2 regions of the Streptomyces sp. NPDC097640 genome follow, and region 1 is predicted to be linked to the other one. Evidence: riboswitches for the same ligand, from Rfam matches in the RefSeq annotation. Region 1 holds a riboswitch; the other holds the start of a gene.
The links. Region 1 has a riboswitch for cobalamin ahead of ABTY62_RS14765 (ribonucleoside-diphosphate reductase subunit alpha). Riboswitches for the same ligand answer to the same signal wherever they lie in the genome.
Positions count from the first base shown of each region.

Region 2: another riboswitch for cobalamin. It lies ahead of ABTY62_RS45980 (cobalamin biosynthesis protein); the one in region 1 lies ahead of ABTY62_RS14765 (ribonucleoside-diphosphate reductase subunit alpha).

Region 1 is NZ_JBEOSB010000008.1:201,292-205,836, forward strand. Features, by position in the region: gene ABTY62_RS14765 (ribonucleoside-diphosphate reductase subunit alpha) at 1-2,062, opposite strand, end outside; cobalamin riboswitch at 2,187-2,309, opposite strand; gene ABTY62_RS14770 (FGGY family carbohydrate kinase) at 2,620-4,098, opposite strand; gene ABTY62_RS14775 (2-hydroxyacid dehydrogenase) at 4,189-4,545, opposite strand, start outside.
Region 2 is NZ_JBEOSB010000052.1:7,002-11,546, reverse strand. Features, by position in the region: gene ABTY62_RS45990 (inorganic phosphate transporter) at 1-709, shown strand, start outside; gene ABTY62_RS45985 (hypothetical protein) at 722-976, shown strand; cobalamin riboswitch at 1,135-1,334, shown strand; gene ABTY62_RS45980 (cobalamin biosynthesis protein) at 1,459-2,547, shown strand; gene ABTY62_RS45975 (cobyric acid synthase) at 2,544-4,112, shown strand.

The DNA of each region.
Region 1 (4,545 bases):
CCTCGGGCACCCAGGAGAAGTCCTCGACCGAGCCGTTGGACTCGCGCAGCGCCTCACGGCTCTGGGCGTCCCACACGCCGAGCTTCTTCAGGTCGTTCACCAGGTAGGAGTTGACCTGGAGGAACTCACCGCTGAGCGTCTCGCGCTTGAAGAGGTTGGAGACCTGCGGCTCGATGCACTCGTAGACGCCCGCGATCGAGGCGATGGTCGCGGTCGGCGCGATGGCGAGGAGGAGCGAGTTCCGCATCCCGGACTTCGCCATCCGCTCGCGCAGCGCCGCCCACCGCTCGGGCCAGGTCGCCACCGCGTCCGTGTAGTGGTCCGGGTGCAGCACGCCGCGCGCGGTGCGGGTGGCGGACCACGCCGGGTGCGGGCCGTGGCGCTCGGCGAGGGCGCAGGACGCCTCGTACGCCGCGAGCATGATGCGCTCGGAGATCTGGGTGGACAGCGCCTGCGCCTCGGGCGAGTCGAAGGGCAGCCGCAGCCGGAAGAAGACGTCCTGGAGGCCCATCAGGCCCAGGCCCACCGGCCGCCAGCGGGAGTTGGACGCCCCGGCCTCCTCGGTCGGGTAGAAGTTGATGTCCACCACGCGGTCGAGGAAGGTGACGGCGGTACGGACGGTCGCGTCCAGCCGCTCCCAGTCCATCCGGCCGTCCTTGCCCAGGTGCGCGGCCAGGTTGACCGAACCCAGGTTGCACACGGCCGTCTCGCCGTCGTCCGTGACCTCCAGGATCTCGGTGCACAGGTTGGAGGAGTGCACGACCCGGCCGGGCTCGGCGGTCTGGTTGGCGGTGCGGTTGGCGGCGTCCTTGAAGGTCATCCAGCCGTTGCCGGTCTGCGCGAGGGTGCGCATCATCCGGGCGTACAGCTGGCGCGCCGGGACGGTCTTGACGGCCAGCCCGTCCGCCTCGGCCTTCCGGTACGCGGCGTCGAACTCCTCGCCCCACAGGTCGACCAGCGCGGGCGCGTCGACCGGCGAGAACAGCGACCAGTCGGCGTCGGCCTCCACCCGGCGCATGAACTCGTCCGGGATCCAGTGCGCGATGTTGAGGTTGTGGGTGCGGCGGGCCTCTTCGCCCGTGTTGTCCCGGAGCTCCAGGAACTCCTCGATGTCCGCGTGCCAGGTCTCCAGGTACACACAGGCCGCGCCCTTGCGCCGGCCGCCCTGGTTGACGGCGGCGACGGAGGCGTCGAGGGTGCGCAGGAACGGCACGATGCCGTTGGAGTGGCCGTTGGTGCCGCGGATCAGCGAACCGCGGGCGCGGATGCGCGAGTAGGACAGGCCGATGCCGCCCGCGTGCTTGGAGAGCCGCGCGACCTGGTGGTAGCGGTTGTAGATCGAGTCCAGCTCGTCCAGCGGCGAGTCCAGCAGATAGCAGGACGACATCTGCGGGTGGCGGGTGCCGGAGTTGAACAGCGTGGGGGAGCTGGGCAGGTAGGACAGCGTGCTGGTGAGCCGGTACAGCTCGGCGACGTCGTCCAGCGCCCGCTCCGAGTGGTCCTCGGCCAGCCCGCAGGCCACCCGCAGCAGGAAGTGCTGCGGGGTCTCGATCACCTGGCGGGTGATCGGGTGGCGGAGCAGATAGCGGCTGTGGAGGGTGCGCAGCCCGAAGTAGCCGAAGCGGTCGTCGGCGCCGTCGGCCAGCGCCCGCTCGACCAGCGCGTCCAGGCGGGCGGCGTGGGCGGTCACGAACTCGGCCGTGCCGTCCGCGATCAGGCCCTCGCGGTGGCCCACGGCCACCGAGGCGGAGAAGGAGACCGCGCCCTGCCCGGCCGCCTCCTCCGCGATGGCGAGGGTCAGCAGCCGCGCGGCGAGCTTCGAGTACTCGGGTTCTTCGGCGATCAGACCGGCCGCCGCCTCGGTCGCGAGGGTGCGCAACTCCGCCTCGTCCGAGCCGGGATGGCGGCCGCGCAGGGCGGCGGCCGCGACCTTGCCGGGGTCGGTGGCGGACAGGTCGGCGGTGAGCTCCGTCAGGGTCCGCAGCAGGGCGGTCCCGGGCGCGTCGTCCGCTGCCTGAGTAGCCGCTGCCTCTGAAACCGGATCGGCTGGCGCGATGGTCACTGAAGTGTTCTCCCTCGCTCGGCTGGGGGCCGGGCGGGTGGTACGCGATGGGCGCGTGCGGGCATGCCGAAACCGCCAAGGGCATACCGCACAGCGTCCATCGGCCCAACCCGCGGGGCCCGGACGTATGAGACGGCTGTCGGCAGGTCCTCGGACTCGCGGGTACGCAAAAGCGTACGCGTACACCGTTGCGGGACAGTTCCGGATTCGCACCGGATTCCCCTGCGGCGACAGCGAGCATGAGCATACATCTTGTGGTGGCGAGCGCACGCGCCCCCACATGTTGTGTCGCGAGGTGGAGTGTTTCGTACGAATGTGCTATTCAGTGCCGGACTTGGCGCGGTCTTGGCGCGCACTTGGCACGGGCCTGACGCAGGCCCGGGACGGGCCTGACGCGGGCCCTGGGGCATGCCCCGAGGCGGCCCGGCAGAGGCCGGCAGGGGGCCGGTACGGCCCCGGCGCGGCCCTGGTGCGGGTCCGGCACGGACGGTCGGGCGCGAGCCCGGCAGGGGCCCGGCAAGGGCCTGCGCCGGGCCCGGCGCGGCGCCGGGTCGCTTTTAAGCGGGCGCCGTTGCCCGCCACTCCGCGAGGGTACGGGCCAGCCTGGCCCGGTAGTCCGCGTAGCCGCGCTCGTATGCCTCGGCGCGCTCCGCGTCGGGTACGACAGTACGCGAATCGGCTCGCCATTGTGCCGCGTCCACCGGGTCGCCCAACGCGCGCCAGGCGACCGCGACCGCGCCGCGCGCCCCCACCTCGGGCTCGTCCGGGATCCGCACCGGCCGCCCCAGGACGTCCGCGAACAGCTGGGTCCAGGCGGCGGACCGGGTACCGCCCCCGCAGGCCGCGAGCGTCGCACTCAGCCCCGCGGCCTCCAGGCAGTGGCGTGCGGCGTACGCCACGGCCTCGCAGGCGGCCCGGACGGCGTCCGCGCGGGTCGTGGCGAGGGTCAGGCCGTCCAACCGGCCCCGCGCGGCGGGCTCCACGAACGGGGCGCGCTCGCCCGCGTCCGACAGGAAGGGCAGCGCGGTCACCCCGCGCGCCCCCGGCGGGCTGTCGGCGAGCAGCGTCTCCAGGTCCGCGGTGGTCGCCCCGGTGAACTCCAGGACCCACTCCAGGGCCGCCGTGCCCACCATGGCGGGCATGCCGCGCAGCCAGCGGTCCCGGTCGGGCGTGCACAGCCACATGCCCGCCGGGTCGGCCGCCGGGTCGATCCGCGCGCTGTCGGTGAGGACCTGGCTGGCGAGCGTGGTGCCCACGATCAGCAGCCCGTCGCCCACCTCCGTCACGCCGCTGCCGATCGCGCAGGCCGGGAGGTCGTACGGGCCCGCCGTGACGGGCAGTCCGGCCGGCAGCCCGAGCAGCTCCGCGCCCGCGTCGTCGAGCCGCAGGACGGTGCCGGGCGCGGCGGGCGTCGGCAACAGCCGGGCGTATTCGGCGATTCCGCACGCTTCCAGGGCATCGGGGACGTATGTGCGTGTGGTCACGTCCAGGAAGGGCATGGACGCGTCCGAGGCGTCCACGCCGATGACGCCGGTGAGCCGCTGGGCCACCGCGTCCACGCAGTAGCCCGCGACCTCCGCGCGCGCCAGGGCCTGCGGCTCGTGGTCGGCCAGCCAGCGCAGCAGCGGCGCGTGGCAGCCGGGGAACACCCCGGAGCCGGTGAGCCGGTAGAGGTCGCGGATGGTGCCGTCCTCGCCCCAGCGGGCCACGGTGTCGTTCGCCCGGCCGTCCATCCAGGAGATCGGCGGGCGCACGGCGCGGCCCGCCGCGTCGCGCAGCCACAGCCCGTCGCCCTGCCCGGTGAGCGCGAGCGCCACGGGGGCCTCGCGGCCCTTCGCGGCCAGGGCGGCGGTCACCTCGCGGACCACCTCGGCGACCGTGCGCAGCACGTCCTCCAGGTCCTGCTCCACCCGCCCGCCGGGCAGGCGGTCGAGCCGGCTGGGACGGCTGGCGGCCGCCAGGGACCTGCCGTCCCGGCCGAAGGCCACGGCCTTGGTGACGGAGGTGCCGACGTCGACTCCGAGGACGATGCTCATGACGTGGGCCCTCCTTGGGGGCGTCGACTGCGCGGGTTTGTGCGGGGCTGTTGGGCGGGGGCCGGGCTGGGCCTGTCCGCCGGACACCGCCTAGCTCGTGGGGTGGTTCGCGGGGTGGGCGAGCTTTTCGCCGCGGGCGTAGCGGCCGACCTCGGCGGCGGTGATGGCGGCCGCGCGGTGCGCGGTCTGCCGGGTGGCGCCGGCGAGGTGCGGGGTGGTGACGACGTTGGGCGCGGAGTGCAGCGGCCAGTCGGCGGGCGGCGGTTCGAGGTCGTACACGTCGAGGGCGAGGGCGCCGAGCCGGCCGGAGCGCAGCGCCTCGGGCAGCGGGGCGTAGTCCAGCAGGCCGCCGCGCGCGGTGTTCACCAGCACCGCGCCGGGCCGCATCCGGGCGATCCGGTCGGCGTCGATGAGCCCCTGGGTCTCGGGGGTGAGCCGGGCGTGCAG
Region 2 (4,545 bases), on a different contig from region 1:
CGCCCACGGCACCAACGACGCGCAGAAGACCATGGGTGTGATCACCCTGGCGCTGATCACCGGCGGCGTGATCGTCCCCGATTCCGACCCGCCGCTGTGGGTCATCGTCGCCGCGGGGCTGGCCATCGCGCTCGGTACGTACCTGGGCGGCTGGCGCATCATCCGCACCATGGGCAAGGGCATCACCGACATCCAGCCGCCGCAGGGCTTCGCCGCCCAGACCGGCGCCGCGACCGTCATCCTCGCCTCCTCCCACATCGGCTTCGCCCTCTCCACCACCCAGGTCTGCTCCGGCGCCGTGATGGGCGCGGGCGTCGGCCGCAAGGGCGGTGTGGTGCGCTGGTCCACCGCGGGCCGCATGGTCCTCGCCTGGTTGCTCACCCTGCCCGCCGCGGGCCTCGTCGCGGGCGGCGCGGCGCTGCTGGCGGACCAGGGCGACTGGGGCGTCACGACGGTCGCCGTGCTCGCGGTCGCCGCCTGCGCCGCGATCTGGGCGGCCTCGCGCCGCAAGCCCGTCGACCACACCAACGTCAACGACGTCAACGACAGCACCGACGCCGGGGCGGCGCCGGCCGAGCCGGTGGGCGTCGTCACCGCCGCCCTCCAGTCCGTGGCCCCGCCGCCCGCCGGGCCGGTCGCCCCCGCGCACGCCTCCTCCCCCTCCGCCACCCCGGCCGGCGCCTCCGCCGCCACCGGCAGCACCAGCTAAGGAAGTAACGCGATGAGCATCGACTGGGCGGCTCTCGGCCAGGTCTTCGGCGTCAGCCTCGTGGTGACCGTCGGCTTCGTGGGCGTCTTCACCCTCGGCATCCTCGGCGCCTCCCGCAAGCCCCAGCAGGCCGAGGCGGGCCAGGACACCGCCGCGGCCCCGGCGGGTGCCGGCGTCGGCGTCGGCCCCGCGCGCGCCGCCGCGTACGCCTGCTTCGCGCTGTGCGCGGCGACGGTGGCGTACGGCATCAATCTGATCGTGGCCTGACGGCCTGAACCCGCACGGCTCGGCCGTGTTCCAGCAGTAGCCGCGGCCGCCGGGCCGGGCCGCGCCGACCAGCGCGGACCCGCCCGGCGGCCGTGGCGTGTGCGGCGCGTGTGGGCCTCGGCACACTCGCGCATCCCGGGGCATTCGCGAGTTGACGGCCATTCGCGGCCCATGGTGGACTTCCCGAGCCAAACGGCGGCAGGAGAGGAAGCCGGTGAGAATCCGGCGCGGTCCCGCCACTGTCACCGGGGAGCGCTCTCCCATAGCCCGCACAAGTCACGGCCTCCGTACGGAGGCTGGAAGACCGGGAGAAGCGCGGATCCGGGAGCCAGGAGACTCTCACCGCCGGTCACGTCGAACCAGGGCGCGGACCCTGAGTGAGGACATACCGCCATGCCCGGCACCGCCATGCCGCCGACGCCGACCCGCCCGCGGCCCGAACTCCACGCCCCGACGCGCCGAGGCACGACGGCGGACTGACGATGGGTGCCGATCACGCCTCGTACGCGTGCGGCGCCGCCCTCGGCTTCCTCGGCGACCTCGCCACGGGCGATCCGCGCCGCGGCCACCCCGTGGCCGCGTTCGGGCGCGCCGCCCTGGCCGTCGAGCGGCTGCTGTGGCGCGACCACCGCGGATCCGGGGCCCTGTACGCCGCGCTGTGCGCGGGCGGCGCGGCCGCGGGGGCCGCGCTTTCGGTGCACGCCGTACGGGCCTTGGGCAGCGACTCCTCGGGTGGCCCCTCCCGCGCCGCGCACACCGTACTGACCGCCGCCGCCACCTGGGCCGTGCTCGGCGGGACCACGCTGGGCCGGGAGGCGCGCGCCGTCGGCGGCGCGCTGGCCACCGGGGACCTGGACGCCGCCCGGCGGCGGCTGCCGCACCTGTGCGGCCGGGACCCCCAGGCGCTGGACGAGCGGCAGATCGCGCGCGCGGTCGTCGAGTCGGTCGCCGAGAACACCTCGGACGCCGTCGTGGGCGCGCTGGTGTGGGGGGCCGTCGGCGGGGTGCCGGGCCTGGTCGGCTTCCGAGCCGTCAACACCCTGGACGCGATGGTCGGCCACAAGTCGCCGCGCTACCGGCGGTTCGGCTGGGCCGCGGCCCGGCTGGACGACCTCGCCGGCTGGCCCGGCGCGCGGCTCACCGCGACGCTGGCCACCCTGGCCGGGCCCGACCCGCGCGGCGCGCGGCGCGCCTGGCTGCGCGACGGCCACCGCCATCCGAGCCCCAACGCGGGCCCGGTGGAGGCCGCGTTCGCGGGCGCGCTCGGCGTACGGCTGGGCGGCACTCTCGCGTACGGCGGCCGCGTTGAGCACCGGCCGGTGCTCAACCCCGGCGGGCGGGCGGTGGAGGCCGCCGACATCGAGCGCGCGGTTCGGCTGTCGCAGCGCGTCGGCGCCCTGGCGCTCGGCGTGTCCGTCGGGGCCCGGCTGGCAGTGGGGGCGGCGCTGGGGCCGTCCCGTGCCCCACATGGCGCGCTCGCCCGCTGGGCACGGTCCTTGCGGACGGACGGACCCGGAACGGGACCTGGCAGGACGGCGCGGCCTGCGGCCGCGGGGAGGGACAGCGTATGAGCGGCATACCCGGCGGGGGCGCGACCGGGGCACAGGGCGGCGGCCTGCTCGTCGCGGGCACCACGTCGGACGCGGGCAAGAGCGTCGTCACGGCCGGGATCTGCCGATGGCTCAGCCGTAAGGGCGTCAGCGTCGCGCCGTTCAAAGCGCAGAACATGTCGCTCAACTCCTTCGTGACCCGCGACGGCGCCGAAATCGGCCGCGCCCAGGCCATGCAGGCCGCGGCCGCGCGCGTCGAACCGAGCGCGCTGATGAACCCGGTGCTCCTCAAGCCGGGCAGCGACCGCAGCAGCCAGGTGGTGCTGCTGGGCAAGCCGGTGGGCGAGCTGAGCGCGCGCGGGTACCACGCGGGGCGCCAGGAGGCGTTGCTGGGCACCGTCACCGAGTGCCTCGCCGAGTTGCGGCGCACGCACGACGCGGTGATCTGCGAGGGCGCGGGCAGCCCCGCCGAGATCAACCTGCGCCGCACCGACATCGTGAACCTGGGTCTCGCCCGGGCCGCCCGGCTGCCGGTCGTCGTGGTCGGGGACATCGACCGCGGCGGCGTCTTCGCGTCGTTCTTCGGCACGACCGCGCTGCTCTCCGAGGCCGACCAGCGGCTCGTCGCGGGCTATCTGGTGAACAAGTTCCGCGGCGATGTGACCCTGCTGGAGCCGGGCCTGGAGATGCTGCGCGGCCTGACCGGCCGCCCGACCATGGGCGTGCTGCCGTACGCGCACGGGCTCGGCATCGACGAGGAGGACGGCCTGCGTGTCTCGCTGCGCGGGACGGTGCGCGAGAGCGTCGTCGCGCCGCCGCACGGCGCGGACATCCTGCGGGTCGCGGTCGCCGCGGTGCCGCTCATGTCGAACTTCACGGATGTGGACGCGCTGGCCGCGGAGCCGGGCGTGGTCGTGCGGTTCGTGGACCGGCCGGAGGAGCTGACCGACGCCGACCTGGTGGTGCTGCCCGGCACCCGCGGGACCGTACGGGCCCTGGAGTGGCTGCGCGAACGCGGGCTGGCGGCGGCGATCGCGCGGCGGGCCGCCGAGGGTCGCCCGGTGCTGGGCATCTGCGGCGGCTTCCAGATGCTCGGCGAGCGCATCGAGGACGAGGTCGAGTCGCGGGCCGGGACGGTCGAGGGGCTGGGGCTGCTGCCCGTACGGGTGCGGTTCGCGGTGCACAAGACCCTGGCGCGGCCGGTCGGCGAGGCGCTCGGCGAGCCGGTGGAGGGCTACGAGATCCACCACGGGGTCGCCGAGTTGCCGGACGGCGCGGGCGAGCCCTTCCTGGACGGCTGCCGGGTGGGCTCGGTGTGGGGCACGCACTGGCACGGCTCGCTGGAGAGCGACGGCTTCCGGCGCGCCTTCCTGCGACGGGTCGCGGACGCGGCGGGCCGGGCGTTCGTCCCGGCGCCCGACACCCGCTTCGGGGAGCTGCGCGAGGAACAGCTGGACCGCCTGGGCGACCTGATCGAGGAACACGCGGACACGGACGCGCTGCTGCGGCTCATCGAGAACGGCGTCCCGGAGGGACTGCCGTTCGTCCCACCGGGCGCACCACCGTTCCCGCGGGAGCCCCGGTGACCCCCACAACAGCCACCAAGCCCCCCACCGTACGCACCGCCCCCGCCACCGCCGCGGGCCCGGCTACGCCGGGCACGACGCTCGACCGCCGACGCCGACCGGGGACCCGCGGGCCCGCCCCCGAATCGGGAAAGGGTGGGGCGGAGAACAGACCCCAGGCCACCCGCACCACTGGCCCCGCCAGAGGCACAACCAGCCCCAACCCGGGCACCCCCCACGTCGCTGGAGGCCTCCCCCGCAGCGCCTGCCCGGCCTCGCCGAGTTCGGCGCTCGGCCGCCGTCGTCAACGGCCGGTCGCAACCGGCCTCCATGGCCCGGGGGCCCGGGGGCTCGCCCCCGGATCGGGAAGGGGCGGGGAGGGGAACAAAGCGCAGATCACCCCCACCACTGACCACGACAGCGGCCCTGCCTCGCCGGCCACGGCGCCCGGCCA